DNA from 4 places in the Kitasatospora sp. NPDC096140 genome. Region 2 is predicted to be linked to each of the others. Evidence: riboswitches for the same ligand, from Rfam matches in the RefSeq annotation. Region 2 holds a riboswitch; each other region holds the start of a gene.
What was found. Region 2 has a riboswitch for cobalamin ahead of ABT048_RS19600 (peptidase). Riboswitches for the same ligand answer to the same signal wherever they lie in the genome.
Positions count from the first base shown of each region.

Region 1: it holds a riboswitch for cobalamin, as region 2 does, so the genes downstream of both, nicT (Nickel transporter NicT) here and ABT048_RS19600 (peptidase) in region 2, are expected to answer to the same signal.
Region 3: it holds a riboswitch for cobalamin, as region 2 does, so the genes downstream of both, ABT048_RS21280 (ribonucleoside-diphosphate reductase subunit alpha) here and ABT048_RS19600 (peptidase) in region 2, are expected to answer to the same signal.
Region 4: it holds a riboswitch for cobalamin, as region 2 does, so the genes downstream of both, ABT048_RS12425 (cobalamin biosynthesis protein) here and ABT048_RS19600 (peptidase) in region 2, are expected to answer to the same signal.

Region 1 is NZ_JBEOUW010000009.1:181,123-188,172, forward strand. It holds gene ABT048_RS11995 (EamA family transporter) at 17-871, shown strand; gene nicT (Nickel transporter NicT) at 1,030-2,145, opposite strand; cobalamin riboswitch at 2,178-2,393, opposite strand; gene ABT048_RS12005 (ArsR/SmtB family transcription factor) at 2,476-2,859, shown strand; gene ABT048_RS12010 (hypothetical protein) at 2,914-4,608, shown strand; gene ABT048_RS12015 (AAA family ATPase) at 4,658-6,676, opposite strand; gene ABT048_RS12020 (Fpg/Nei family DNA glycosylase) at 6,748-7,050, opposite strand, start outside.
Region 2 is NZ_JBEOUW010000017.1:85,296-92,345, forward strand. It holds gene ABT048_RS19585 (prenyltransferase/squalene oxidase repeat-containing protein) at 1-97, shown strand, start outside; gene ABT048_RS19590 (hypothetical protein) at 212-538, shown strand; gene ABT048_RS19595 (SCO2322-related protein) at 604-1,092, opposite strand; gene ABT048_RS19600 (peptidase) at 1,122-2,195, opposite strand; cobalamin riboswitch at 2,296-2,445, opposite strand; gene cobF (precorrin-6A synthase (deacetylating)) at 2,552-3,310, shown strand; gene ABT048_RS19610 (enoyl-CoA hydratase) at 3,393-4,166, opposite strand; gene mmsB (3-hydroxyisobutyrate dehydrogenase) at 4,163-5,047, opposite strand; gene ABT048_RS19620 (enoyl-CoA hydratase/isomerase family protein) at 5,044-6,120, opposite strand; gene ABT048_RS19625 (acyl-CoA dehydrogenase family protein) at 6,120-7,050, opposite strand, start outside.
Region 3 is NZ_JBEOUW010000019.1:130,458-137,507, forward strand. It holds gene ABT048_RS21270 (glycoside hydrolase family 26 protein) at 1-44, shown strand, start outside; gene ABT048_RS21275 (glycosyltransferase family 39 protein) at 41-1,915, shown strand; cobalamin riboswitch at 1,989-2,120, shown strand; gene ABT048_RS21280 (ribonucleoside-diphosphate reductase subunit alpha) at 2,312-4,711, shown strand; gene ABT048_RS21285 (ribonucleotide-diphosphate reductase subunit beta) at 4,732-5,727, shown strand; gene ABT048_RS21290 (hypothetical protein) at 5,812-6,285, shown strand; gene ABT048_RS21295 (DUF397 domain-containing protein) at 6,338-6,637, opposite strand; gene ABT048_RS21300 (helix-turn-helix domain-containing protein) at 6,640-7,050, opposite strand, start outside.
Region 4 is NZ_JBEOUW010000010.1:104-7,153, reverse strand. It holds gene ABT048_RS12435 (putative cobaltochelatase) at 1-2,002, opposite strand, end outside; gene ABT048_RS12430 (cobyric acid synthase) at 1,999-3,537, opposite strand; gene ABT048_RS12425 (cobalamin biosynthesis protein) at 3,534-4,520, opposite strand; cobalamin riboswitch at 4,719-4,850, opposite strand; gene ABT048_RS12420 (helix-turn-helix domain-containing protein) at 5,048-5,746, shown strand; gene ABT048_RS12415 (alpha/beta hydrolase family protein) at 5,923-7,047, shown strand.

The sequences.
Region 1 (7,050 bases), on a different contig from region 2:
GGTCCGGGGCCCGCCCGTGACCGCCCTGCTCGCGCTCTCCGCCAGCCTGCTCTGGGGCGTCGCCGACTTCGGCGGCGGCGCACTCGCCCGGCGGCTGCCCGCGCTCGCCGTGGTGGTCGCCTCCCAGGCGGCGGCCGCCGCCGTACTGCTGGCCGCCGTCCTCGCCACCGGCGGCTGGGCCGACGCCTCCCCCGCCCTCTGGTACGCGGTCGCGGCCGGGGTGATCGGCCCGTTCGCGGTCCTCGCCTTCTACCGCGCGCTCGCCCTCGGCCCGATGGGCGTGGTCTCGCCGCTGACCACCGTCGCCGTCCTGGTGCCCGTCGGCGTCGGCCTCGCCCTCGGCGACCGCCCGGGCCCCGGCCGGATCGCCGGGATCGCCGTCGCGGTGGCCGGTGTGGTGCTCGCCTCCGGGCCCGAGCGCGGCGGCCGGGCCGCCGCCCGCAGCACCCTGCTGCTCACCCTGGGCGCCGCCCTCGGCTTCGGCACGGTGATGGCCCTGATCGCGCACGCCTCGGCCGGCGGCGGCCTGCTGCTGGTGCTGTGCGTCCAGCGGCTGTGCAACGTCGCCGTCGGCGGCACCGTCCTGGTGGCCGGCCTGCGCCGCTCCGGGGCTGCGGCCGGCCTGCTGCCGGGACTGCGGGCCCGGCTGCCGCTGCTCACCGCGGTCGGTCTCGCCGACGTCGTCGCCAACGCCGTCTTCGCGATGGCCTCGCACCGCGGCTCGGCCACGGTGGCCGCCGTCCTCTCCTCGCTCTACCCCGTGGTCACCGCGCTGATGGCACGCGGGGTGTTCAAGGAGCGGCTGCGCCCGGTCCAGGTGGTCGGCGCCGGGCTCGCCGTCGCGGGAACGCTGCTGCTCGCGGCCGCATGAGAGGCGCTCATGACGCTGCCCCATGAGCCGCGCTCATGGGGCGCAGTGGGATGAGCCGGGCTCATGCCCCGACGCCATGAGCCGACCTCATGGGACCCCATGAGTCACGCTCATGCCCGACGTCATGAGCCGCGCTCATGCCCCCGGGCTCAGGCCCGTCACGAGCCCTCGGGCGCCCAGCGCTTCTCCACCCGGGCGAGCTTCCAGTACCCGATCGCCAGCGCCCAGACCACCACGAACAGCCCGGCGATCGCGTAGCCGACGTTGTCCAGCGAGATGTCCGCGATCCAGCCGCTCACCGGGTCGGTGAGGTCGAACTTCTCGTGCAGCACCCCGACCAGCTCGATGGTGCCGATGATGAAGGCCACCGCGATCGACAGCCCGGTGATGGTCAGGTTGTAGTACACCTTGCGCACCGGGTTGGCGAAGGCCCACTGGTACGCGAAGTTCATGAACGTCCCGTCCAGGGTGTCGAACAGGCTCATCCCGGCCGCGAACAGCAGCGGCAGGCAGACGATCGCGTACCAGGGCAGTCCGGCGGCCGCACCCGAGCCGGCCATCACCATCAGGGTGACCTCGGTCGCGGTGTCGAAGCCCAGGCCCAGCACCATGCCGACCGGGAACATCTGCCCCGGCCGGGTGATCGACCGGGTGGCCCGGTTCAGCACCCGGGCCATGAAGCCGCGCGAGTCGAGGTGCGCCTCCAGCTCCGCCTCGTCGTACTGCCCGGCGCGCATCGCCCGGAACACCTTGAGGATCCCGAGCAGCGCCGCCAGGTTGAGCGCCCCGATCAGGTACAGGAACGCGCCGGAGGCCGTCGTCCCGACCACCCCGAGCCACTTGTGGGTGGTCGACTCGTCGTCCATCAGCGTGTTCGCCAGCTGCGCGCCGCCCGCCACCAGGGCGGCCATGATGACCACCATCGAGGAGTGCCCGAGGGCGAACCAGAAGCCCACCGAAACCGGCCGCTTGCCGTCCGCCATCAGCTTGCGGGTGGTGTTGTCGATCACCGCGATGTGGTCGGCGTCGAAGGCGTGCCGCATCCCGAGGGTGTACGCGGTGATACCCAGGCCCACCCCGAAGACCTGGGTACCGACCGCGTACCGCTCGGGTGCCACCAGAAAGATGAGCGTCCCGAAGGCCACCACGTGCATGGCCAGGATCACGCCCATCAGCCCGGCCGTGCGGACGGTGTCCTCGCGCCGCCACCGGAAGGTGGGCAGCACGGAGGGAGCCGCTGCGGCCTCCGCGGCGGCGGTTTCGGGCAGGGTCATCTGCGGATCACGCTCCAGCACCTCGTGGAATCACTTCGTGAGATGCCGCGGCCGGTCTCCTGGCTTACGGGACACGCCCGTACCCGCCTTCCCGGGTGCGCGAGGCGCCCAGTGACGTCGTGGGTACGGACGGCGCTCCCCCGCGGACGGGGGATCGGCCCGATCACAGTGGCGAGGGCCGCTCCGGACTCCGGACCCCTGAGGGTCCGTCACCGGTCTTCCCGAGCACCACGGCGGGCTACACGGTAGGGGCCCGGCCCCGACCCATGCAAGGCTGCGCACCTGCGCAGGTGTCCAGGATCACAGCCGCCCGCCTGCAAGAATGTCCGCATGCATCTCGTACCGGCCGACCGCGCGGGCCACCGCACCATCGACGGACACCGGGTCTGCGAGGCCATCGCCGCGATCGGTGACGCCGCGCACGTCCGGTCCTGGGCCGAGCGGTTCTCGCTGCTCGCCGACCCCGGACGGCTCGCCCTGCTGCTCGCCCTCCACCGGGCGGGCCCGCTCGCCGTCACCGACCTCGCGGTCGCCACCGGCATGCGCGACCCCGCCGTCTCCCAGGCCCTGCGGCTGCTCCGCACGGCCGGCGTGGTCACCGGCGACAAGGACGGACGAGTCGTGCGCTACCGGCTCGTCGACCAGGACATGCGCCCCCTCCTCGACGAGTGCGTCGCCGCCGAGCACCACGAGCCCACCGCCGCGGCCGGCTGACCGACACTCGGGAAACGCGGCCGCACCGGCACCCCGGATGAGTACGATCATGGTGTGCCGTCCCACCCCCACGCCTGGCCCGCCGACCGCTGGAACACCCGACCGGTCAAGGCCCGCGTGCTGGCGGTCGCCCGCACCCTCACCTCCGCCACCCGGGTCCTGGACGTCCTCACCCTGCTGCACCCGGACGGCGTCGAGCGGTACTTCACCGTCAACCCCGGCTCCGCCTTCGCCGATCGCGCCCTGGACGAGTACCTGCACGGCCTGCCCGGCTTCACCCTGCTGGACTGGGAGGACGCCGTCCGGCACCGCTTCGACCTGGCCGTCTCCTGCGCCGTGCACTCCTCCATGCACCGCCTGGACGCCCGGCTCGTCGTGCTCCCGCACGGCGCCGGCTACAACCGCCTGGTCACCGAGTCCACCGGCGACACGGTCAGCGCCGCCGGCCTCTCCCGCAAGGAACTCACCCACCGCGGGCGGGTGTTCGTGGACGTCCTCGGCCTCTCCCACCCGGAGCAGCTGGACCGCCTGCGGGTCTCCTGCCCCGAGGCACTGGACGTCGCCCGGGTGGTCGGCGACCCGTGCTTCGACCGGATGCTGCGCAGCCTGCGCTCCCGCGACGCCTACCGCGCCGCGCTCGGCGCCGTCGACGGCCGGCGGCTCGTCGTCGTCAACTCCACGTGGAGCGAGCACTCGTTATTCGGCCGCCGCCCCGACCTGCCTCAACGCCTGGTCCGCCGGCTGCCCGCCGACGAGTACGCCGTCGCCGTCGTCCTGCACCCCAACATCTGGAGCCGCCACGACCCCGAGGCCCTGCTCGACGCCGCCCGCCGGATGGGCCTGCGCCTGATCCCGCCGCACCAGGGCTGGCAGGCCGCCCTGGTCGCCGCCGACTGCCTGATCGGCGACCACGGCTCGGTCTCCGTCTACGGCGCCGCCCTGGAGCGGCCCACCGTGCTGGTCGCCACCGGCGCCGCCGAACTCGACCCGCGCTCCCCCGGCTACGCCTTCGGGCAGGCCGCGCCCCTGCTCGACCCCGACGGCGACCTCGCCGCCCAGCTCGAACTGGCCCTGGCCAAGCGGGACCCGGCCGCCCTGCGCCCGCTCACCGACCGCTCGCTGAGCCGCCGCGGCCGCTCCGCCGAGGTGCTGCGCCCGCTGCTCTACTCCTTCCTGGAACAGCTGGACGAACCGGGGGACGAACCGCTCCTGCCGCCCTACCCCGGGCCCGTCCCGCGCCCCGGCACCACCGACGCGCCCACCGCGTACGACGTCGAGGGCGAGAGCGAGGGCACCGAGGTCGGACTGCGGCGCTACCCCTTCGACCCGGCCGACCACACCCCACGCGGCTTCCACGCTCTCACCGACGAGCACCCCGGCGACGCCCTGCGCTACACCGCCGAGGTGCTGGCCCGCACCGAGGTCCGCGCCGAGCGCCCCGCCACCCGCTGGCTCGCCGACACCGTCGCCGAACTCCCCGGCCTCGCCGTCGCGGTGGCCGCCCTCGGACCGGCCCGCCACCTGCTCCGGCTGCGCACCGGGCTGCTCCTCGAAGCCCGCGCCGAACCGGACTGGGGCAGCCCCGAGCCCCGCCTCGACCCGCTGCTGCTCGGCTCCGCCGTGGCCTGCTGGCTCGCCGACGGCGGCGACCCGGCCGGCCTCCCCGAGCACGGGCTCACCGTCCGCACCGGCGAACACCGCACCCGGGTCTGGTTCACCACCGAGCCGCCCCGCCCCTCCCCGTCCTAGCCGCCCCGACCGCTCCGGCCACGGGCACCGAGTCCCGACCGCCCCTGCCCTAGCCCTCCCGGCCGTCCCGTGCCCGCAGCTCCCGCAGCCGCTCACGGCTGCGCTCCGCCAGCTCCTCGTCGCCCAGCTCCGCCGCGAGGCCGACGAGCAGGGTGTGCGCCTGCGCCTCCTTGGCGTACTGCTTGCGCTGCTCGGCCTGTCGGGCGCAGTCACCGGCGTGGACGGCGGCGAGACGCAGCTGCCCGAGCGCGCGGTGGGCCCGGGCCCGGACCAGCGGCAGCTTCATCAGCATGTCGCGGTCGTCGGTGTCCGCGGCCCGTGCGACGGCACCGTCCAGCACGGTCAGCGCCTCCTCCGCCCGGCCGTCGGCGATCAGCGCCTGCGCCAGGTTGTAGCTCTGGACGATCTCACCGTGGTCGTCGCCCCGGTTCTCCGCCAGGGCCAGCGTGAACCGCTCCACCGCGTCGCCGGGCCGGCCGTCGGCCAGGCAGAGCAGGCCGTCCGTCTCGTGCAGCACCCCCACCACGCGGCGGTCCGCCACCAGCGGCAGCTGCTCCGCGGCGAGCGCCAACTGCTCGGCCGCGAGCGGGTACTCCTTGCGCTCGAAGTGGGCGCGGGCGAGCTGGTTGCGCATCCGGACGACGGCGGCCGGCTGGTTGTCCCACTGGGCCGACTCGACGCCGAGCCGGTGGGTCGCGATCCAGTCCTCGTACAGCTTGCGGCCGTGGTACAGCGGCCAGAGCGACTCGCAGAGCCGCCACACCTCGCCGTGCCACTGCTGCTCGGCCGCCTCCTCCACCACCGCACGCAGGTTGGCCCGCTCGGCGTGCAGCCACTCCAGGGCGTCGGCGCCGGAGGCGAAACCGGGCAGCTCCTCGCCGCCGGCCTCCTGCAGCCGCAGCCGCTCCCCCATCGCCCGGTCGGCCAGCGCGGCCCGGCCCCGGTAGTAGGCCACCACCCGGGCGAGGAGTTCCAGCCGGCCGGGCAGGTCGCGGGCGCGGCGGTAGGCGTGCAGCCGCACCACGTCGTGGGCGCGGTAGCGGATCCCGGGGCCGTCGTCGACCACCTCGTCGACCAGGTGGACGGCGCGCAGCTCGTCCAGCGCCGCGCCGGCCTGCTCGACACCCGCGGCGCACGCCGACTCGGCCGACACGAAGGGGCCCGGGTGCACGCCGATCAGGCGGTAGAGCGCCCGGCCCTTCGGCGACAGCCGCTCGTGGACCAGGTCGTACGTCGGGCCGAGGGCGTTCTCCTCGTCGTCCAGCAAGGCCGATCCGCCTTCCCGGTCGTGCAGTTCGGCCACCACCCGGCCGACCGGCAGGTTGTCCCGGTCCAGCAGCTGGCTGCCGACCGCGTTCAGCGCCAGCGGCAGCCCGCCGCACAGCTCGACCAGCGCCGCCAACTCCCCGTCCGTGCCCCGCCCTGCGCCCAGCCAGGCCCGCACCAGGTCGGTGCCGGCGCTCGTACCGAGCGGCCCGAGCTGCCGCACCTCGGCGCCGTCCGTCCGCAGCGCGGGCAGCCGCCGCCGGCTCGCGACCACCACCAGCCCGCTCGACGGGAGCAGGGCGCGCACCTCGGCGGCGTGCTCGACGTTGTCCAGGAAGAACAGGCACCGCCGCTCGGCGGTGACGGTGCGGAACATCGTGAAGCGCTCCGCCTCCACCGCCGGGGGCTCCGACCCGAGGGCGCGCAGGAAGCCGGCCAGCAGCGACGGGAGGTCCACCCCGCCCCGGTGCCGGTAGGCCAGGAGGTCCGCGTAGAGGTCCCCGCCCGGGAAGCGGTCCCGGTGCTCCTCGGCGAACTTGGCGATCAGCTCGGTCTTCCCGACCCCGCCGAGCCCGGTGAACACCACGATCCCCAGCCCGCCCCCCTCGACCCGGCCCAACGCCGCGGTCAGCGCGGCGAGTTCCGGCTCCCGGTTGACGAAGGGGCCGTGCGGCAGCCGGACCTGACGAGGTCTCGGCGGCGGCTCCACCTGGTGGAGGTGCACCGATCCGATGGTGTCGGCCTGCACCACGTGGCCGCCCACCGTCCCTGACACGGTGTTGGCCACCCGGCGTTGCTCCATCTGCCTGCTCCCTCCGGCCGGTCGGCCCCAGCCTACGGTCCGGGAGCCGCGCCGGAGGGCGGATCGGCTCCTCAGGCCGCCTGGCAGGTCGGGCACCAGAAGAGGTTCCGCGCGGCGTGCTCCTCCGTGCGGACGTCCGTGCCGCAGACCAGGCAGGGCATCGCCGCCCGCCGGTAGACGTACACCTCGCCACCGTGGTCGTCCACGCGGGGCGGGCGGCCCATCGCCTCGGGGGTGTGCTCGGGGCGGACGGTGTCGATCCGGCCGGCCGCGACGCCCTCGTGCATCAGGGCGACCAGGTCGGCCCAGATCGCGTCCCACTCCTTCCGGGTGAGGTCGCGCCCGGCCCGGTACGGGTCGATGCCGTGCCGGAA
Region 2 (7,050 bases):
CTGGAAGGTCAGTCTGGACGGCGCCACCGCCACCGGTGCGACCCGCGCCACGGTGGTCCACCTCGGCGACACCGTCTCGCTGCGCTACGGCAGCTGACCGCACGACTCCGCAGGGGAGTCGAGCACGGATCATCCTCCCCTCGGCAGGGCAGAACCACGACGGCCCGACGGATCCCGCCGCCGGACCACGGAACAGGGGGAAGTGGTACCGATGGGTGTCTCCAGGTGGGTGGCAGGCGGCTACGTGGCCTCGGTCGGCGTACTGGCCGCCCTGGGCGGGCTGACGGGGAACGGGCGCTACTACCTCGCGTCGATCGTCCTCACCCTGCCCGTCGGGCTCGCCGCGTTCGCGGGCGTCTACCTCGCCCGGGGGCTGCTGACGGGCGTCGGTGAGCTGTTCACCACGACACGACTCCCGAACGGCGATGATCCCGGGTGGCTGACCACGGCGGGCATCGTGGCCAACACACTGCTGTTCACCGCTGCCGCCGTCATCACCGTGGTGCTGGCCGAGCGCTTCGTCCGCCGCCGGCGGTGAGCCCCGGGCACCCGGCGCCCCGGCTCCTCGTGGAAGGGGCTGGGGCACCGATGTGCCATGGGGTGTCAGGGCGCCGTGATGCCCGGCTGGGCGCCGGCGCCGAAGGACCAGCCCTCGACGTCGCCGGGCGCCGGGTTGTAGCTGCCCGCGCCGAGGTTGCTGTACGACCAGGGGCCGCCGTGCTGGGCGTGCCAGTACGACCAGTAGGCGCTGCCGGTGGGGTTGGTGCAGGTCGTCGGCAGGCTGTTGATCTTGCAGACGAAGCCGGGGAAGCGCGGGTGGAAGGCGTACGAGAACCCGGCGCCGGTCAGCGCGGCCAGGCCGCTGGCCGGGTCCCCGGGGGCGCAGCCGGTCTCGATGCCGCCGCCGACGGCGGTGAAGTCGACCACGACGGTGACGCCGGTGGTGCCGTCGCATGCCGCCGCGTGGGCCTGCGGGGCCTGGGCGGCGGAGGCGCCGAGCAGGCCGGCGGTGAGGGCCGCCGCGGCCGCGATCGACCCGAGCGTACGGCGGGCCGGGCGGGCCGGGCGGGCCGGGGTGAGGGTGTCGGTCATCGGTGAACTCCTCGCGGTTTCGGGCCTGTTCAGCGGGTGGCCGGGGCCGGGCAGGCCAGGGTGGGGGCGTCGGGGCGCGCGCCGGCGGCGGACAGGGTGGCCAGCGGCGCACCGCCCAGGCCGAGGACGGCCTGCGCGGTCGCCCGGGCGCCGTTGCCCGCGTTGAAGCCGGTCGCGTCGTAGGCGACCGCGCCGCGGACCGCCGGGTCGGCGGCGCAGCCCTGCTGGAGCTTGACCAGCCGGCTCCAGCCCTTGAGGCCGGCACCGAAGCGCCCGCCCGAGAGCAGGGCCTGGGTGGCCAGGCCGGTGGTGTTGGCGTTGGAGGCGGTCGCCCCGGCGGCCGCGAAGCCGCCATCGGCGTTCTGGTGGGTGGTGAGCCAGGTGAGGCCCGCGTTGGCCTTGGCGGTGCGGCCGGTGGCGGCGAGGGCCTGGGCGGCGAGGGCGGTGGCGTCCGGGTCGCCGGCGCAGGTGGCCTGGCCGAAGGCGACGGGGAAGCCGCCGTCCGCGCACTGGCTGTTCGCGAGGTAGTCCACGGCTGCCGCCGGGGCGCCGCCGGGGGTGCGGTGCAGGGCGATCAGGGCCAGTGACTGGCCGAAGGCGTTGCTGTAGTCGCCCCACTGGGAGCGGTCGGAGAAGCGTCCCTCGGCGGTCTGGAGGGAGCGCAGCCGGGCCGGCAGGTCGACGCCGCCGAAGTTCGCCGGGTTCGCGTCGCGGACCTCGGCGGCGAGCAGCAGCTTGGCGGTCGCGCCCGCGTACGCCTCGGTGGTGCCGTCACCGAGGTAGCCGGAGATGATCTCGGGCTTCGCCAGCCAGACGGTGGCGTTGGCGGCGGCCTCGTCGGAGCTGTGCGAGGCGGCGAAGGCCAGCACGGCGTCGATGGTCAGCCCCTGGTCGGGGTAGGCGGTGCCGTTGAAGACGGACTCGAAGTGGTCACCGCCGACGAGCTGGCGGGCCAGCCAGCCGGCCGCGGCGGCGTCGGGACGGACGGTCCTGGACGAAGACGAGGTCGTGTCGGCGTGGGCGGCGGTGGCGGCGGGGAGCGCGGTGGCGAGGGCCAGGGCGGGTATCGCGAGCAGACCGAGGGTACGGCGGAGCGTGGGCATGGGTGCCTTTCCGGGCCTGGACGCAGGGGCCCGGAGGGCGTCGGCGCCGTGCCGGAGCAACCCTCGGAGCTCCGGCCCGCAGACCACGACGGGAGGAGGGGACGACACACCTCCGCCGACGGGTACTCGGGCTCGCCGCCGACGTGGCGTCGGCGGCCTACCGTTGCGGGCCAGCGCCGGATTCGAACCGGACTTCCCCCGTGGGCGGAGTCACTACGTGACGGCTCATCATGGCGAAACGGAAAAGATCGGGTCAAGGGATCGTGCGTCACATCACGGTGACCACGGCGTAGTTCGCCGACTCGCCCCCGCCGGCCGGACGAGATCGCAGCGGTTCGGACGGCAGAATGCCTCCCATGCGGCACATCTTCGTCATCGGTATCGGCGCGGGCGACCCCGACCACCTCACCCTGCAGGCGGTCAGGGCGCTGGCCCGCACGGACGTCTTCTTCATCCTCGACAAGAGCGAGGAACGGCAGGACCTGATCCGGCTGCGTCGCCGGATCCTCGCCGAGCACGGCCGCGCCGGGCACCGCGTGGTCGAGGCGCCGGACGCGGAACGGGACCGCGGCACCCCCGCGTACGCGGCCGCCGTCGACGACTGGCGCGTCCGCCGCGCCGACCTGGTCGAACGGCTCCTCGCCGAGCACCTCGGCGAGGACGAGACCGGCGCCTTCCTGGTCTGGGGCGACCCGAGCCTGTACGACAGCGTCATCGCCGTCGTGGACGACGTCCTGGCCCGCGGCACCGTCGGGTTCGACTTCGAGGTGGTCCCGGGCATCAGCAGCGTCTCGGCGCTCGCCGCCCGCCACCGCACCACACTGACCCGGGTCGGCCGCCCGGTGCAGATCACCACCGGCCGCCGTCTGGCCGAGGGTTTCCCCGAGGGCGTGGACGACGTGGTGGTGATGCTCGACGGCCGGGCCGCCTTCGCCGGGATCGACCCCGAGGGGTTGGAGATCCGGTACGGCGCCTACCTCGGCACCCCCGACGAGATCCTCGTCGCCGGCCCGCTCGCCGAGGCCGCCCCGAGGATCCGCGAGCTGCGCGAGCAGGCCCGCGAGCGCAAGGGCTGGATCATGGACACCTACCTGCTCCGGCGGGCCGGGAGCTGACCGGCGGTGCGCCGCCCCGTGGAGGGGGCGGCGCACCGGGCCGGCCCGTCAGCGGTTGCCGAACGTCAGCGGTTGCCGAACGTCAGCGGTTGCCGAACGTCGGCGGGCGCTTCTCGGCGAAGGCTGCCATGCCCTCCTTCTGGTCCGCCGTGGCGAAGGTGGCGTGGAAGAGCCGGCGCTCGAAGCGGACGCCCTCGGCGAGGGTGGTCTCGTACGAGCGGTTGACGCTCTCCTTGAGCATGACCGCCGCCGGAGCGGACATCGCCGCGATGGTCTCGGCGGTGGCCAGGGCCTCCGTCTGCAGCTGGTCGGCGGGGACGATCCGGGAGACCAGGCCGGCCCGTTCGGCCTCCTCGGCGCCCATCATCCGGCCGGTCAGGCACAGCTCCATCGCCTTGGCCTTGCCGACCGCCCGGGTGAGCCGCTGCGAGCCGCCGATGCCGGGGATCACACCGAGCTTGATCTCCGGCTGCCCGAACTTGGCGGTGTCCGCGGCCAGCAGGACGTCGCACATCATCGCCAGCTCGCAGCCGCCGCCCAGCGCGTACCCGGCCACCGCCGCGACGACCGGCTTGCGCAGCGCGGCGAAGCGGTCCCAGGCGGCGAACCAGTCGCCGAGGTAGGCGTCGACGAACTCCAGGGACTGCATCTCCTTGATGTCGGCGCCGGCCGCGAAGGCCTTCTCCGAGCCGGTGACCACCAGACAGCCGATCTCCCTGTCCCGGTCGAACTCCGTGGCCGCGGCGACGACTTCGGTCATCAGCTGGGTGTTGAGCGCGTTGAGCGCCTTCGGGCGGTCGAGCGTGATCAGCCCCACCCGGCCCTTGCGCTCGACCAGGATCGTCTCGAACGTCATGCGGTGTCCTTCCGGAGGGTGGTGATGATGGCGGAGAAGTCCAGCCCGGCGCCCGCCCCTTCGGCGAACGCGGCGTACACCTCCGATGCCCTGCCGCCCAGTTCGGCCGGTACGTCGCAGGCGGCGGCCGCGGCGGCCGCGAGTCCGAGGTCCTTGGCCATCAGGGCGGCGGCGAATCCGCCGGCGTAGTCGCGGTTGGCGGGGCTGCCCGGGACCGGGCCGGGGACGGGACAGTTGGAGGTGAGCGCCCAGCACTGCCCAGAGGCGGTGGAGGCCACCTCGAACAGGGCCTGATGGCTGAGCCCGAGGCTCTCCCCGAGTACGAAGGCCTCGCTGACCGCGATCATCGAGACGCCGAGGATCATGTTGTTGCAGATCTTCGCGGCCTGCCCGGCACCGGAGGGGCCGCAGTGCACGACCCTGCGGCCCATCGCGGCCAGCAGCGGCTCCGCCTCGGCGAAGTCGACGTCCTCCGCGCCGACCATGAAGGTGAGGCTCGCGGCCTCGGCACCGGGCACACCGCCGGACACGGGCGCGTCGACGGCCCGGTGGCCGGCCGTGCGGGCAAGGTCGGCGGCGACCCGGGCGTCCCCGACGGCGATGGTGGAGCAGTCGATGAACAGCGCACCCGAGGCCGCCTCGGTCAACTCGCCGTAGGAGTCGAGGACATGGCGTCCGGTCGGCAGCATGGTCAGCACCACGTCGGCCTCGCCGACCGCCTCGGCGGCGGAGACCGCGATCATCACTCCCTGCGCCGCGGCCAGGTCCCGGGCCTCGGCCGAGAGGTCATAGCCGATCACCCGGTGCCCGGCCTTGACGAGGTTGGCGGCCATCGGGCCGCCCATGTTGCCCAGTCCGATGAATCCGATGCTGTGGGTCACCAGCGCTCCAGGGATGTGGTGGTGGCGGCGAGGCCGAGTTCGCCATCGCCGCGCGGGGCGAAGTAGCGGGCCACGGCAGCGGGTTCGACGGCGCCCAGGGTGGCCGGGCTCCACCGCGGCGAGCGGTCCTTGTCGATCACCTGCGCCCGGATCCCCTCGGCGAGGTCCGGCGTGGCGAGCGCCGCACACGAGGTGCGGTACTCCTGGTCGAGCACCGCCTCCAGCGGGCCGAGGGCCCGGGCCCGGCGCAGGGCCGCCAGCGTCGCCTTCACCGCGGTCGGGGAGTTGGCGGTGATCCGGTCGACGGCCTTCTTCGCCTCGGGTTCACCGCTGTCCCGCAGCCGGTCGAGGATCTCCTCGACGGTACCGGCCGCGTAGCAGGCGTCGATCCAGGCGCGCTGCCCCTCCAGCGCACCGGTCGGCGCGGGTTCGACGTGCCGCTCCAGGGCGTCGTGCACGGGCAGCCCGGCAAGGTCGTCGAGCAGCGCCGGCACCCGCTCGGAGGGCAGGAAGTGGTCGGCGAGCCCGCAGAGCAGCGCGTCCGCCGCTCCCACCGATCCGGCGGTGAGGGCGAGGTGGGTGCCCAGCTCGCCGGGCGCCAGGGCGAGCAGGTAGGTGCCGCCCACGTCAGGGACGAAGCCGATGCCGGCCTCGGGCATGGCGATGCGGGTGGTCTCCGTGACGATCCGCACGCTGCCGTGGGCGGAGACGCCGACGCCGCCACCCATGACGATGCCGTCCATCACGGCCACGTAGGGCTTGGAGTAGCGGGCGATCCGGGCGTTGAGGCGGTACTCGTCGCGCCAGAACTCCTCGACCGCGCCCGGGTCCCCGCCGGTGGCGGCGCGGTGGATGGCGACGATGTCGCCGCCGGCGCAGAACGCGCGGTCCCCGGCCCCCGTGATGACGACGGACTCGACCCGGTCGTCCTGCTCCCAGGTGTCCAGGGCCTCCGCGATGCGCAGCACCATGGTGTGGGTGAGGGCGTTCAGGGCCGCCGGCCGGTTGAGGACGATGAGTCCGGTCCGGCCCTCGCGCTGGAGGACGACCTCGTCGAGGTCGTGACCGGCCATCACGCGGCTCCGGTCAGGCCGCGGGCGACGATGACGCGCATGATCTCGTTGGTTCCTTCCAGGATCTGGTGCACCCGCAGGTCGCGGACGATCTTCTCGATGCCGTACTCGGCCAGGTAGCCGTAGCCGCCGTGCAGCTGGAGGGCCTGGTTGGCGACGTCGAAGCCGGTGTCGGTGGCGTAGCGCTTGGCCATCGCGCACAGCTGCGGCGCCCGGGGATCGCCCCGGTCCAGCGCGCCGGCCGCCCGCCACACCAGTGCCCGGGCCGCCTCCAACTCCGTTGCCATGTCGGCCAGTCGGAACTGCAGGGCCTGGGCGTGCAGCAGCCGGGCGCCGAACGCCGCACGGTCCGCCAGGTAGCGGGTGGCGCGCTCCAGCGCCTCCTGCGCGCCGCCGAGCGAGCAGGCCGCGATGCCGAGCCGGCCGCCGTTCAGCCCGCTCATGGCGATCCGGAAGCCCTCGCCCTCGGCGCCGAGCAGACGGTCGGCGGGCAGCCGGACACCGTCCAGCACGACCTGCCGGGTGGGCTGGGCGTTCCAGCCCATCTTCCGCTCGTTCGGCCCGAACGAGACGCCGGGGTCGTCCCGCTCGACGACGAACGCGGAGACCCCGTCGGCTCCCGGTCCACCGGTGCGGGCCATCACCACGTAGATCCGGGAGTCGCCCGCCCCGGAGATGAACTGCTTGACGCCGTCCAGCACCCAGTGGTCGCAGTCCCGGACGGCCCGGGTGGCGATCGCCGCCGCGTCGGAGCCGGCGCCGGGCTCGGTCAGGCAGTAGCTGCCCAGGTGCTCGGCCGTGCAGAGGCCGGGCAGCCAGCGGGAGCGCTGCGCGGTGCTGCCGTAGCGGTCGATCATCCAGCCGACCATGTTGTGGATGGACAGGTAGCCGGCGATCGACGGGCAGCCGGTCGCCAGCGCCTCGAAGGCC
Region 3 (7,050 bases), on a different contig from region 2:
TGTCCGACCCCCGCTACGGCTTCGACATCCGGAACCCCCGATGAGCACTGACTCCGACTTCAACCCGTTCGCCCCCATCCCGCGCCGCCGCGCGCCGAAGGGCGACGCACCGCCCGGCGGCGCCGTGCCCGACGGGCCCGCGCCCGACGGCAGCGCGCCCGACGGCAGCCGGCAGAGCGGCACCGCGCCCGAGCGCACCGTGCCCGCCGGCTCCGCGACCGGCCGCGCCGCCCGTCGCCGGGCCGCGGGGTCGGAGCCGACCGTCCCCGGGCCCCGCACGGACACCGCCACGCCGACCGCAGCACCGGCCAGGGCGGCCACGGCCACGGCGACCGCGACCGCGACCGCGACCGCCGAGGCCAACCCCGACGGCATCGAGCTGGCCCCGTACACCATCCCGCAGGTCCCCACGATCGGCTGGGACCCGGGCACCAGCCCGCGCCGCCGCTGGATCGCCCGCGGCCTGCTCGGCGCCGTCCTGGCCGTCCAGGCCGCGCTCTCGCTGCGCCTGCTCGCCGCCGCGCACCCCGACGAGGCCGCCGCGATGGTCGCCGGCCGCCAGCAGCTCGCCCATCTGATGCACGGCACCCCGGTCACCACCGACCTGGTCGACCGGATCAACGGCTCGCCCTGGCTCTACCCGCCGCTGGCGGGCGCGGCCGCCGACGCCAACGGCATCTGGGGCACCCGGCTGCTCAGCCTCGGCTTCGCGCTGGCCACCACCGTGCTGCTGTACTCGCTGACCCGGCGGCTGTTCAACGAGCGGGTCGCGATCTGCGCGATAGCCGTCTACGCCGTCCTGCAGTCCACCGTCGTGGTCGGCTTCTACGCCGCCCCCGAGTCCCTCGCCGTGCTGCTGGTCGCCCTCGCGGCCTGGGCCACGGTGTTCACCTCACGGCGACATCCGGCGCTGGTCCTGACCGCCGCCCCGGCCGCCGCGCTCGCCTGCGCCGTCGCGTACTCCGCGGCCTTCGCCGTGCCCGCCCTGGTCGGCCTCGCGCTGGCCACCGCCCGTCCGCACCGCCGCCTCGGCCCGGCCGCCCTGCGCGCCCTGCTGCTGGCCGCCGGCACCGTCGTCCTGCTGCTGCCGTACGGCACGCTGGGCGAGCTCGCCGGGTGGTCGCCCTCGCACGGCAACGCCCCCGGCTCGGCCCGCGCCGTCCTGCTCTCCACCGTCCAGTGGAGCGGCCTGTTCACCGTCCTCGCGGTGGCCGGCACGATCGCGTACGCGCGCCGCGAGCAGATGAACGAGCACGACGCGCCCGAGAAGGAGGCCGTTCCCACCTCGCGCGGCCACCGCGCCCTGCTCGGCACCGTGCTGACCGCCACCGCCCTGCTCGTCCCGGCCGCGCACGTGTGGACCGGCACCTCCGGGGCACTGTTCCGCCACCTCGCCTACGGCATGCTGCTGGCCGCCCCGCTCGCCGGGGTCGGCCTGACCCGGCTGGTGGGCGCCCACTTCCGCCACCCCCAGCTCGGCATCCTGGTCTGGGTCGCGCTGCTCGCCCTCGGCCTGGAGCAGTCCGCCCTGCGGTACCAGAACGGACCCGACTCCGGCCGCCTGCTGGCCGTCCTGCGGTCCCACGCGGTGCCCCAGGGGCGCTACCTCACCGAGGTCGACGGACTCGCCGAGTACTACCTCGGCGCGGTCAGCAAGCCCGAGCAGTGGGTCTCCGCGCGCACCGGCACGGAGTACCGCGACGCGGCCGGCGTGCAGCACCACGGGGACGACGGGAGCGTCGCCGCGATCCGCGACGGCTGGTTCACGATGGTCGTCCTCGACAGCACCGCGCCGCGCGCCACCGACCGCGCCCTGAGCGCCGCGCTGGCGGCCGGCGGGCAGTACCGACTGGTGGCGCAATTCACTTCGCCGACCGGCGATTCGAGCACGTACAAGGTCTATCTCAAGCACTGACCGGCCGACGGGCCCGCCCACGCGGGCGACACGACAGGCACAACATATGGTGCCGCCGCAGAGCAGCGGCACTACATGTATGCTCGCTTCTGCTGTCGATGCAGGGGAACCCGGTGCGAATCCGGGACTGCCCCGCAGCGGTGTGCGGGCGGCTGGAGCAGCTGTCCCCGCGAGTCCGAGTACCTGCCGGCGGCGTGCGCCACGGCCCTCCCGCAGAGGCCGCGCCAGCACCAAGCACCACCCCTCCGGGCCTCGCGGGCGGGCCGGGGAGACACCGTCGCGCGACGCCGTTTGCGTTCGTGCCGTGCTCCCCTGCCCCGACCGGCCCGAGGCTCCGATCACCGCCGCCGATCGCCGCCAGGAGAGAGCGCCTTGACCACCGCTGCCTCAGCCACCCTGCCCGCCCAGGGCTCCGGTACCGCCTTCATCGACCCGAAGGTCTCCGACCCCGGCGGCGCCCTGCTGCGGCTGCTCACCGACCGCAGTGTCGACCTCCCCGAGGTCGACCCCGGCCATGTCGCCGCCGCTGCGCTGCGCGGCCGCCACGCCGGCTCGGACTTCGCCGAGCTGCGCGGGCTGGCCGTGGACGCCGCCGCGTCGATGATCGCCGAGGACCCGCAGTACTCGAAGCTCGCCGCCCGCCTGCTCGCGCTGGAGATCGTCGACGAGGCGAACAGCCAGGGCTCCACGTCCTTCTCCGCCTCGATCGCCGTCGGCCACGCCGAGGGCCTGATCGGCGACACCACCGCGGACTTCGTCGCCAAGCACGCCGCCGCGCTGAACGCCCTGATCGACGCCGCGGGCGACGACCGCTTCGAGTACTTCGGCCTGCGCACCGTGCAGTCCCGTTACCTGCTGCGCCACCCGATCACCCGCAAGGTGGTCGAGACCCCGCAGCACTTCCTGCTCCGCGTCGCCTGTGGCCTGGCGGTCGGCGACAACGAGCAGTCGGTGCGCGAGGTGGCCGAGCTGTACGGCCTGATGAGCCGCCTGGAGTACCTCACCTCCTCGCCGACGCTCTTCAACTCCGGCACCCGCCACCCGCAGATGTCGAGCTGCTACCTGCTCGACTCCCCGCTGGACAACCTGGACTCGATCTACAACCGCTACGCGCAGATCGCCCGCCTGTCCAAGCACGCCGGCGGCATCGGCCTGTCCTACTCGCGCATCCGCTCGCGCGGCAGCCTGATCCGCGGCACCAACGGCAAGTCCAACGGCATCGTGCCGTTCCTGCGCACCCTCGACTCCTCGGTCGCCGCCGTCAACCAGGGCGGCCGCCGCAAGGGCGCCGCGTGCGTCTACCTGGAGACCTGGCACGCCGACATCGAGGAGTTCCTGGAGCTCCGCGACAACACCGGCGAGGAAGCCCGCCGCACCCACAACCTCAACCTGGCGCACTGGATCCCGGACGAGTTCATGCGCCGGGTCAACGCCAACGCGGACTGGTCGCTGTTCTCCCCGGCCGACGTTCCCGAGCTGGTCGACCTGTGGGGCGAGGAGTTCGACGAGGCCTACCGCAAGGCCGAGCAGGCCGGCAAGGCCGTCCGCACCATCCCGGCGCAGACCCTCTACGCCCGCATGATGCGCACCCTGGCGCAGACCGGCAACGGCTGGATGACCTTCAAGGACGCCTCCAACCGCGCCGCCAACCAGACCGCGCTGCCGGGCCGCACGGTGCACTCCTCCAACCTGTGCACCGAGATCCTGGAGGTCACGGACGACTCCGAGACCGCCGTCTGCAACCTGGGTTCGGTCAACCTCGGTGCGCACGTGGCCGTCGGCGCCTCCGCGGACGACCTGCTCGGCGCGATGGACTGGGAGCGCCTCGACGCCACCGTCCGCACCGCCGTCACCTTCCTCGACCGCGTGGTGGACATCAACTTCTACCCGACCACCGAGGCCGGGACGTCCAACTCCCGCTGGCGCCCGGTCGGCCTCGGCGTGATGGGCCTCCAGGACGTCTTCTTCAAGCTGCGGATCGACTTCGACTCCGCGCAGGCCGCGCGGCTGTCCACGCTCATCGCCGAGCGCATCATGCTCACCGCGTACGAGCGCTCCGCCGACCTGGCCGAGCAGCTGGGCCGCCACGAGGCGTACGGCGAGACCCGCGCCGCCCGCGGCGAGCTGCACATCGACCACTTCCCGACGGCCGCCCCGCAGTGGGCCGACCGCTGGACCGCGCTGCGCGCCCGGATCGCCGAGACCGGCCTGCGCAACTCGCTGCTGCTGGCCATCGCGCCGACCGCGACCATCGCGTCCATCGCCGGCGTGTACGAGTGCATCGAGCCGCAGGTGTCCAACCTGTTCAAGCGCGAGACGCTCAGCGGCGAGTTCCTCCAGGTCAACCCGTACCTGGTGCGCGAGCTCAAGGAGCTCGGCGTCTGGGACCAGCAGACCCGCGACTCGCTGCGCGACGCCAACGGCTCCGTCCAGGAGCTGAACTGGCTGCCGGCCGAGGTCCGTTCGCTCTACCGGACGGCCTGGGAGCTGCCGCAGCGCGCGCTGATCGACCTGGCCGCGGCCCGCATGCCGTACCTGGACCAGAGCCAGTCGCTGAACCTGTTCATGGCGGCGCCGACCATCGGCAAGCTCAGCTCGATGTACGCCTACGCGTGGAAGGTCGGTCTGAAGACCACCTACTACCTGCGCTCGCGCCCCGCGACCCGCATCGCCCAGGCCGCCTCCGGTGCCGCCCGCAGCGCCGTGCCGGTCCCCGCCCCCACCATGACCCAGGCCGAGCAGGACGCCATCGCCTGCTCCCTGGAGAACCCCGAGTCCTGCGAGGCCTGCCAGTGAGCACCCCCGACGACCGCAAGATGCTGCTCGACCCCGGCTTCGAGCTGACCCTGCGCCCGATGCGCTACCCGTCGTTCTACGACCGGTACCGGGACGCGATCAAGAACACCTGGACCGTGGAGGAGGTGGACCTGCACTCCGACGTCGCCGACCTCGCCAAGCTGAGCGACGGCGAGCGGCACATGATCGGCCGGCTGGTCGCCTTCTTCGCGACCGGTGACTCGATCGTCGCGAACAACGTGGTGCTGAGCCTCTACAAGCACATCAACTCCCCGGAGGCGCGCCTGTACCTGTCGCGCCAGCTGTTCGAGGAGGCCGTGCACGTCCAGTTCTACCTGACGCTGCTGGACACCTACCTTCCGGACCCGGAGGACCGCAACGCGGCCTTCGCCGCGGTGGAGAACATCCCCTCCATCCACCAGAAGGCGCAGTTCTGCTTCAAGTACATGAACGCGGTCGACCACATCGACTCGCTGCAGACGAAGGAGGACAGGCGGGCGTTCCTGCTCAACCTGATCTGCTTCGCGGCGTGCGTCGAGGGCCTGTTCTTCTACGGCGCGTTCGCGTACGTGTACTGGTTCCGGTCGCGCGGCCTGCTGCACGGCCTGGCGACGGGTACCAACTGGGTGTTCCGCGACGAGTCCATGCACATGGACTTCGCGTTCTCGGTGGTGGACACCGTCCGCGAGGAGGAGCCCGACCTCTTCGACGACGAGATGGCCAAGCAGGTCACGGAGATGCTGGAGGAGGCCGTCGAGGCCGAGCTCCAGTTCGCCCAGGACCTGTGCGGTGAGGGCCTGCCGGGCATGAACACCGCCTCGATGCGGGAGTACCTGCAGGCGGTGGCCGACCAGCGCCTGGCGCGTCTGGGTCTGCCGATCCGGTACGGGTCGACCAACCCGTTCGGCTTCATGGAGCTGCAGAACGTCCAGGAGCTGACCAACTTCTTCGAGCGGCGCGTGTCGGCGTACCAGGTCGCGGTCGAGGGTTCGGTCTCCTTCGACGACGACTTCTAAGTCGACAACAACGTTCAGCGAACAGCGGAGCTGCCGTCACGGCAGCTCCGCTGTCGGTTCTCGGTGTTCGGGGGATAGCCAGGAATGTCCAAGCTCCAACAGCGTGTGATCAACGGCCCGTTCGAGCCGATCCAGGTCAGTCATGACCGCTGGCCGTCCGTCGTGGCCCGGGTGCAGGGGGTGGGGATGCCCACCGTCACGGTGGTGCCCGACCGCGAGCACGGCGCCATGAACGTCAACGGCCAGAACGTGCCGATCAGGCGGAAGTCGCGCACCCGCACGGCCGTGGTGGGCGACCGCACCTACGAGCTGCGGGCCACCAGCCTCCGCCGGGCGGAGCTGCGCCGCAACGGGGTGCGCATAGCGGATGCCCGCGGCTCGTACCGGGCGTATGCGCCAGGAAGCACGATTCCCGGCCTGAGCGCCCGGATCACCTGGTCCCAGGGCATCGACCCCACGGATGTGGCGGTCGCCCAGTCCATGGTCCTCGCCTTCGGTGCAGGTGCTCCGGGAGCGGTCCTGAGGACCGTGTTCTTCTGGGTCGACAATTTCAGCTGAGAGCAGGATGCTGCCCCGCACGGCCACAGCCGTGCGGGGCAGCACTGTTGGATTAGTTGGTCGGAAACTCGCCGGACTTGACCCCGGCGAGGAAGGAAGACCAGGCATCCGCCGGGAAGAGCAGAGCCGGCCCGCCAGGATCCTTGGAGTCCCGGACAGCCATTGTCGCCAGCCTGACCTGCGTCTCAACGCAGTTCCCGCCTTGCCCGCTGTACGTGCTCTTGTGCCACTCAAGCCCAGGAACCGCCGTGACTACCGCCATCTCGACACAGTCGCTCTGGGCGCCTGAGTAGGAGGACTTGCGCCACTCAAGTCCGGCGGCCGAAGCTGACGGCAGGAACATGCTCACCATTTCTAGATCTTGTCCTTTGCGCGCTCGATGAGTTCGATCGATTCGGTGCGCGGCAGCGACTCAGCCAGGGCACGGCGGAACAGGTCGGTGTATTTGAACACTTCCTCCGGTTCCTCGATGTAGAGCGTGCTGAGAAGGCTGTCGACGTACACCACGTCCGTCTCCGTCGCCTCTGGGAAGCTCAAGATGGCGACAGGACCGAACAGTGCAGCGTGGACGTCTGATTCCTCCGGCAAGACCTGGATGTTGATGTTCGGCTGCTCCGCGCTCGCCACCAGGGATTCGAGCTGGTCCCGCATGACCGCCCGGCCACCGATCCGATGCTTCAGCACGGACTCGGAAAGGACGACCCACATGCGGAGCGGCGCCTCACGCATCAGCACCGCTCGCCGTTCCTGGCGAACCTTCGTGAG
Region 4 (7,050 bases), on a different contig from region 2:
CGTCCAGGCTGACGGCGGTGCCGCCGAGTTGCCCGGCCAGGGTGCGGGCCAGGCCCAGTCGGACCGGGCCGGACTCGCAGTCCAGCACCACGCTCGCCGTGCCCTGCGCCGCGAACAGCGCGGCCGCGCGGTGGGAGCGGGCGAGCGCGTCGCGCCCGCCGGTGGCCCGGCCGTCGGTCACCACGACCAGCAGCGGGCGGCGGCTCGGGTCGCGCAGCCGCTCGACCCGCAGCACCTCGTGGGCCCGCAGCAGCCCCTCGGCCAGCGGGGTCCGCCCGCCGGTGGGCAGCGACTCCAGCCGGGCCGCGCCGACCTCCACGGAGGAGGTGGGCGGCAGCGCCAGCTCGGCGCCGGTGCCGCGGAAGGTGATCATGCCGATCTTGTCGCGCCGCTGGTAGGCGTCCATCAGCAGGGACAGTACAGCGCCCTTGACGGCGGTCATCCGCTGCCGGGCGGCCATCGATCCGGAGGCGTCGACCACGAACAGCACCAGGTTGGACTCCCGCCCCTGGCGCACCTGTTCGCGGAAGTCGTCCTTCTGCAGCACCAGCGCCCGGCCGCTGCGCCCGCGCGCCACCTGGTGCGGCGCGGCGGCCTGCAGGGTCGCGGTCAGGTGGAGCCGGCCGAGCGCGCCCTGCGGGCGGCGGGCGCGGATGGTGTGGCCGCCGTTGGTCTCGGCGGGGGAGCGGCGGCCCTGGGCGCCGTGGCCGGTGCCGCGGACGGTGAACAGCTTGGTCCGGTACGGGTCCCCGGCCGCGACCGGCGCCGACTCCCGTGCGGGGGAGGGGTGCTGGGTCGGGACGGGCTGCTGCGGCTGCTGCTCCGCGTCGTCCGGTCCGTCCGGTCCGTCCGCCGCGGGCGCCTCCGGTGCGCCGTCGGCGGACGGCTCGGGCGCCCCGCCGCCGTCCGGGCCGCCGCCGTCGGGGCCGCCCTCGGGGCCGCCCTCCGGGCCCGGGCCGTCGCCCTCGGGCTCCGGATCGTCGTCGCCCTGGGAGTGCTCCTCCAGCGTCCGCTCCAGCTGCTCCTCGTCCAGCCCCGGAGCGTCGAAGGGGTTGCGGCGCCGCCGGTGCGGCAGCGCCAGCCGGGCGGCCTGGCGGACGTCCTCCTCCAGCACCTCGGTGCGACCGTCCCAGGCGGCGAGCGCGACGGCCGTGCGGGCCATCACGATGTCGGCGCGCAGGCCGTCCACCTCGAACGCGGCGCACACCGCGGTGATCTGACGCAGCGCCACATCGGTCAGCTCGACCTTGGGGAGCAACTCCCGGGCTGCGGTGATGCGTTCGGCGAGCGCCCGCTCCTCCTCGGCGAACCGCGCGGCGAAGCCGGCCGGGTCCGCGTCGTACGCGAGCCGGCGCCGGACCACCTCGGCGCGCTCGGCCGGGTCCCGGGTGGCGGCGATCTCGACGGTCAGGCCGAACCGGTCGAGCAGCTGCGGCCGCAGCTCGCCCTCCTCCGGGTTCATCGTGCCGACCAGCAGGAAGCGGGCCGCGTGCCGCACCGACACGCCCTCGCGCTCGACGTACGAGCGGCCCATCGCGGCGGCGTCCAACAGCAGGTCCACCACGTGGTCCTGGAGCAGGTTCACCTCGTCGATGTACAGCACGCCGCGGTGCGCCCGGGCGAGCAGTCCGGGCTCGTACGCCTTGACGCCCTCGGCCAGTGCGCGCTCCAGGTCCAGCGAGCCGACGATCCGGTCCTCGGCCACGCCGACGGGCAACTCGACCAGCTGGGACGGCCGTTCGTGGCTCACGGCGGCGGAGTGCGGCCCGTCCGGGCACTGCGGGTCGGGCGCGGCCGGGTCGCAGGCGAAGCGGCAGCCCTCAACGGTGGCGATGGACGGCAGCAGGCCGGCCAGCGCGCGCACCATGGTCGACTTCGCGGTGCCCTTCTCGCCGCGCACCAGCACGCCGCCCACAGCGGGGGAGACCGCGTTCAGCAGCAGCCCGAGCCGCAGGTCGGCCATGCCGACGATCGCGGTGAACGGATAGCGGACGTCAGTCATGCGTCACTCCCAGGTGCCCCGGGCGCCAGGAACGGCAGCGATCCGGCCGCCGGCACCCCGCCCTCGATCAGCTTCCACAGCGCGTCGGTGTCCGCGTGTTCCTCGATCAGGTCGCCCAGCCGGTCCAGCCGGGCCTCGCGCGCCTCGGCGAACGAGGTGTCCGGGGCCGGCACGAACGCCCGCCCGGCCAGGTCGGCGACCTCGCGCAGGAGTTCGCGGCGGAAGCCGTCGTTCTCCAGCACGCCGTGCCAGGTCGTGCCCCAGACCGAGCCCGCCCGGCAGCCGTCCAGGCTCTGCCCCCGGTCATCGGAGATGAACCTGTCGCCGCCCTCCACGGTCACCACCCCGTGGTGGATCTCGTAGCCCACGACCCGCCGGCCGTACGCCTCGCCGACCGGCCGCGCCAGCACCTTCTCGACGCCGAACCGCACCTGCGTCGGCAGCAGGCCGAGCCCGTCGACGGCGCCCGCCTTGGACTCCACCTCGTCGACGATCCCGCGCGCCAGCATCTGGTAGCCGCCGCAGACCCCGAGGATCGGCAGCCCGGCCGCCGCGCGCGCCTTCAGCGCCGGTTCCAGGCCGCGCTCGCGCAGCCAGGCGAGGTCCGCCACGGTGGCCCGGGTGCCGGGCAGCACCACCAGGTCGGCGTCGGCCAGCTCCTCCGGCCTGGTGGCCCAGCGCACCAGGACGCCGGGCTCCTGCGCCAGCGCGTCCACGTCGGTGAAGTTGGACAGCCGGGGGAAGCGCACCACGGCCACCCGCAGCACGTCCGCCCCGACCGGGCCGCGCCCGTCGACCCGGTCCACCACGGTCGACAGGTCCAGCGAGTCCTCGGCGTCCAGCCACAGCCCGGGCAGCATCGGCAGGGTGCCCAGCACCGGACGGCCGGTCAGCCCGTGCAGCATCTCCAGGCCGGGCGCGAGCAGCCGCGCGTCGCCGCGGAACTTGTTGACGAACCAGCCCGCCACGTGCCGCTGGTCCTCCGCGGACAGCAGCGCCAGCGTGCCGTACATCGCCGCGAACACACCGCCCCGGTCGATGTCCCCGACCACCACCACGGGCAGCCCGGCGGCCGTGGCCAGGCCCATGTTGGCGATGTCGCGGTCGCGCAGGTTGATCTCGGCGGGCGATCCGGCGCCCTCGCAGACGACCACCTCGTAGCGGCTGCGCAGATCGGCCAGGCACTCCAGGGCGCGTTCCAGCAGGACGGGCTTGCGCTCGCGGTAGTCCAGCGCGCCCACCTCGGCGACCGGCCTGCCCAGCAGCACCACCTGGCTGCGGCCGTCCGCGCCGGGCTTCAGCAGCACCGGGTTCATCGCCGCCTCCGGCTCCACCCGGGCGGCCTGCGCCTGCATCGCCTGGGCGCGTCCGATCTCGGCGCCGTCGGCGGTGACGAAGGAGTTCAACGACATGTTCTGTGCCTTGAACGGCGCGACCCGCACGCCCTGGCGGGCCAGCCAGCGGCAGATGCCGGCGGTGACCACGCTCTTGCCCGCGTCCGAGGTCGTCCCGGCGACCAGCAGCGCGTTCGTCATGCCCTTCCCCTCTTCCCACGGAGCGCGCGCAGCAGGACGTGCCCCGCGACCGTCGTACCCAGCGCCAGCGCGCCCACCCGCCGGGAGAGCGTGCAGGCCCGTTCGATGTCGTCGACCGTGACCGGCCGCAGCTCCCCGCCGAGCACCGGCCGGTGCTCGACGCGCTCGCCGTACTGCAGCGTCCCGCCCAGCCGCACGCCCACCGCGCCGGCGAACGCCGACTCCGCCTGACCGGCGTTCGGGCTCGGGTGCGAGGAGCCGTCGCGCCGCCAGACCCGCCAGGCCGTCCGCGGCTGCGGGGCGGCGGCCACCGTCAGCAGGGCCGTCAGCCGGGCGCCGGGCCAGCCCGCCACGTCGTCCAGCCGGGCCGAGGCCCAGCCGAACCGGGCGTGGCGCGGCGAGCGGTGGCCCACCATGGCGTCCAGGGTGTTCACCGCGCGGAAGGCCAGCAGCCCGGGCGTGCCGGCCAGGGCGCCCCAGGCCAGGGCGTTCACCACGGCGTCGGCGGTGTTCTCGGCCACCGACTCGACCACCGCGCGCGCGATCTGCTGCTCGTCCAGCGCGCTCGGGTCCCGCCCGCACAGGTGCGGCAGCCGCTCCCGCGCGGCCCGCAGGTCGCCCTGCTGCAGGGAGCGGCCGATGGCGCGGGCCTCCCGGGTCAGCGAGGTGCCGCCGAGCACGGTCCAGGTCGCGGCCGCCGCCAGTGCGGCCCGGCCCAGCGGTCGCCGGCCGACGGTACGGTCCAGGGCGAGGGCGCCCGCCGCGACCGTACCCACGCACAGCGCCGTGTACCCGGCCCCGGCCGCCCGGTCGTCGCGCCACAGCCGCCGCTCCAGGCGGGTGGCGGCGCTGCCGAAGACGGCCACCGGGTGGCCCCGGCGCGGGTCGGCGAAGCGGGCGTCGGCGGCGTAGCCCACGACGGCGCCCACCGCGAACGCGGCGGCGCGGCCCCAGCGGCGGCCGGCCGCAGGACGGACGGTCACCGGCCGCACGCCGGAAGGCGGCTCATGGAGGGACAGCTCAACGAGAGGGAGCCCAGCGGAAGGCGACTCATCGAGAGGCGGCTCATCGGGAGACGGCTCGGCGGAAGGCAGTTCGGAGTCCGGCCGGGCGGGGCAGCCTGCATCGCGTGCGTGTCCTCACTCAGGGTCCGCGCCCTGGATCGACGTAGCGGGGGCGAGAGTCTCCTGGCTTCCGGGTCGGACGCACCCCCGGTGCCTTCCAGCGGCTTCTGACGGCCCGCCGTGGCGAGATTTCCGAGCGTGCTCCCCGGTGACAGTGGCGGGACCGCGCCGGACTCGCACCGGCTTCCTCTCCATGCCTCCGATTGGCCCCAGGATCCCATCACGCGGCCGAACCGGGAGTCAACCGAGGTCACGGAGGGGTTGGTCACACGGGACGGCGGCCGATGAGCTGTGGGATCGCCCAGCGCGGCACCGCCCCCGGGCCGGCCGCTTCGTGGGTTCGGTCGCTGGGGTCGCGCCGTGGTCCGCGCCTAGCGTTCGGTGGCATGCGTCGCAGAAAGCCCCCCGCCGCCCCGCCCCCGGTGCCGTTCTCGCCCGCAGCCGCCCGCGCCCACCGGGCCGCCCTCGGCCTCACCCCCGAACAGGTCGCCGAGGGCCTGGCCGCGCACGGCGTACGGCTGCTGCCCGCCCACGTCCTCGCCTGGGAGAGCGGCGAGCTGCGCCCCGGCGAAGCGGAGTTCATCGCCCTCGCCCGCGCCCTCTGGTGCCCCGCCGCCCAGCTGATGGACACCCGTCCGGTCCGGTTGCGCGACCACCGCGTCGCCCGTGAGCTCGGCCAGGCGGCCGTCGCCGAGCGCACCGGCACCACCCTCGGCTCCTACCGGCAGGCCGAACTGACCGACCGCTGGGAGGGCGACGAGGAACAGACCCGCGCCCTCGCCGACGTCCTCGGCCTCGGCCTGCCCGAACTCGTCGAGGCCACCGGCCGCGGGGAGGCGCTCGACCACCTCCTCCGCCAGTGCGTCACCGGCCGCTGGCAGCCCCACCTCCGCGCCCTCGCCCGCATCGTCCCCGCCCCCGCCGACGCCCTCGCCGACGCCCTCGCCGCCCTCCACCAGGAGCACCACGTCCCTACCCACTGGGGCGCCACCGCCCGCACCGCACCGCCCCCGGCCGCCGGATCCCTCACCCCCCGCTTCTGGCACCTCCTCGACACCGCGGGCACCACCGGGCCGACCGCGTGACAACGGGCACCACCGGGCCGACCGCGTAACAAGGGGAGGCGGCCGGCCCTCCGACGGCGGGTGCGGATCCGGAGGCCGTGCCCCGGACGGGTCAGCCCGGTGGCCGCGCGGGCGGGGCGCCGGTGGACTGGTGCACGAACACCGTCCGGTCCGAGACCAACAGAGCGGGGAACGATATGCGCTGGGGAACCGCTGCCGTCGTGGCGGCCGCCGCCGTCGGAACCGGGGCCGTCGTCCTGGTGATCGGCCGTCGGGCTTCCGAGCGGATGGTCCGTCCGGTGACCGCCGGGCGGGAGTCCGGGCGGGAGTCCGGGCCGGTCGTGGTCCGGAGCGTCGGCGCCGGGCGGGTCACCTTCACCCGCAGTCCGGAGAGCCTGCACCCCGGCCGCTGGGCGGTCGAGTGGGGCGACAACGGCCACGCCGTCGTCGAGGACGTCCTGCACAGCGACGAGCAGGGCGTCACCCGTCGGCTGGTCCGCGCCGACCAGGGCACGCTCACCCCCGGCACCGAGGTCCGCTTCACCCCCCGCGTCCACCTCGGCGACCCCACCCGGGCACTCGGCCTCGCCTACACCGACACCTCCGCCGACGGGGAACTCGGCGCGCTCCCCGCCTGGCACCTCGACGGCAAGCGCGGCACCTGGGTGATCCTCGTCCACGGCCCGGAGGCCGACCGCCAGCAGACCCTCCCGGTGCTGCCCGTCCTCGACCGCTTCGGCCTGCCCGTCCTCGCCGTCACGTACCGCGGCGACGAGGGAGCCCCGGCCTCCCCGGACGGGTACAGCCACTTCGGCGAGACCGAGTGGCGGGACGTCGAGGCGGCGGTACGGCTGGCGCTCGACAACGGCGCGAGCCGGGTGATCCTCTACGGCTGGTCGGTCGGCGCCACGGTGGTCCTGCAGACCGCGGCCCGCTCGACCTGGGCCCACGCCATCAGCGGTCTGATCCTCGACTCGCCGGTCCTCGACCTGCCGGGCTCCGCCCGCCGCGACGCCGAACGGCTCGGCTTCCGCGGCGCCGCCGCCGAACTCGGTGTCCTCGCCGCGCGGGGCCGCACCGGGGTCGACCTCGCCGACTTCTCCCGGATCGCCGAGGGTGCCGACCTGCGCGTCCCGACGCTGCTCCTGCACAGTCCGGACGACCGGGTCTCCCCGTTCCACAGCGCCGAGCGGCTCGCCGCCGCCCGCCCCGACGTGGTCAACCTCCAGGCCTTCCCCGGCGCCGACCACGGCACCCTGTGGAACAGCGCCCCCGACCACTACACCGAGCTCCTCCGCCGCTGGCTCACCCCCCTCCTCTGACCC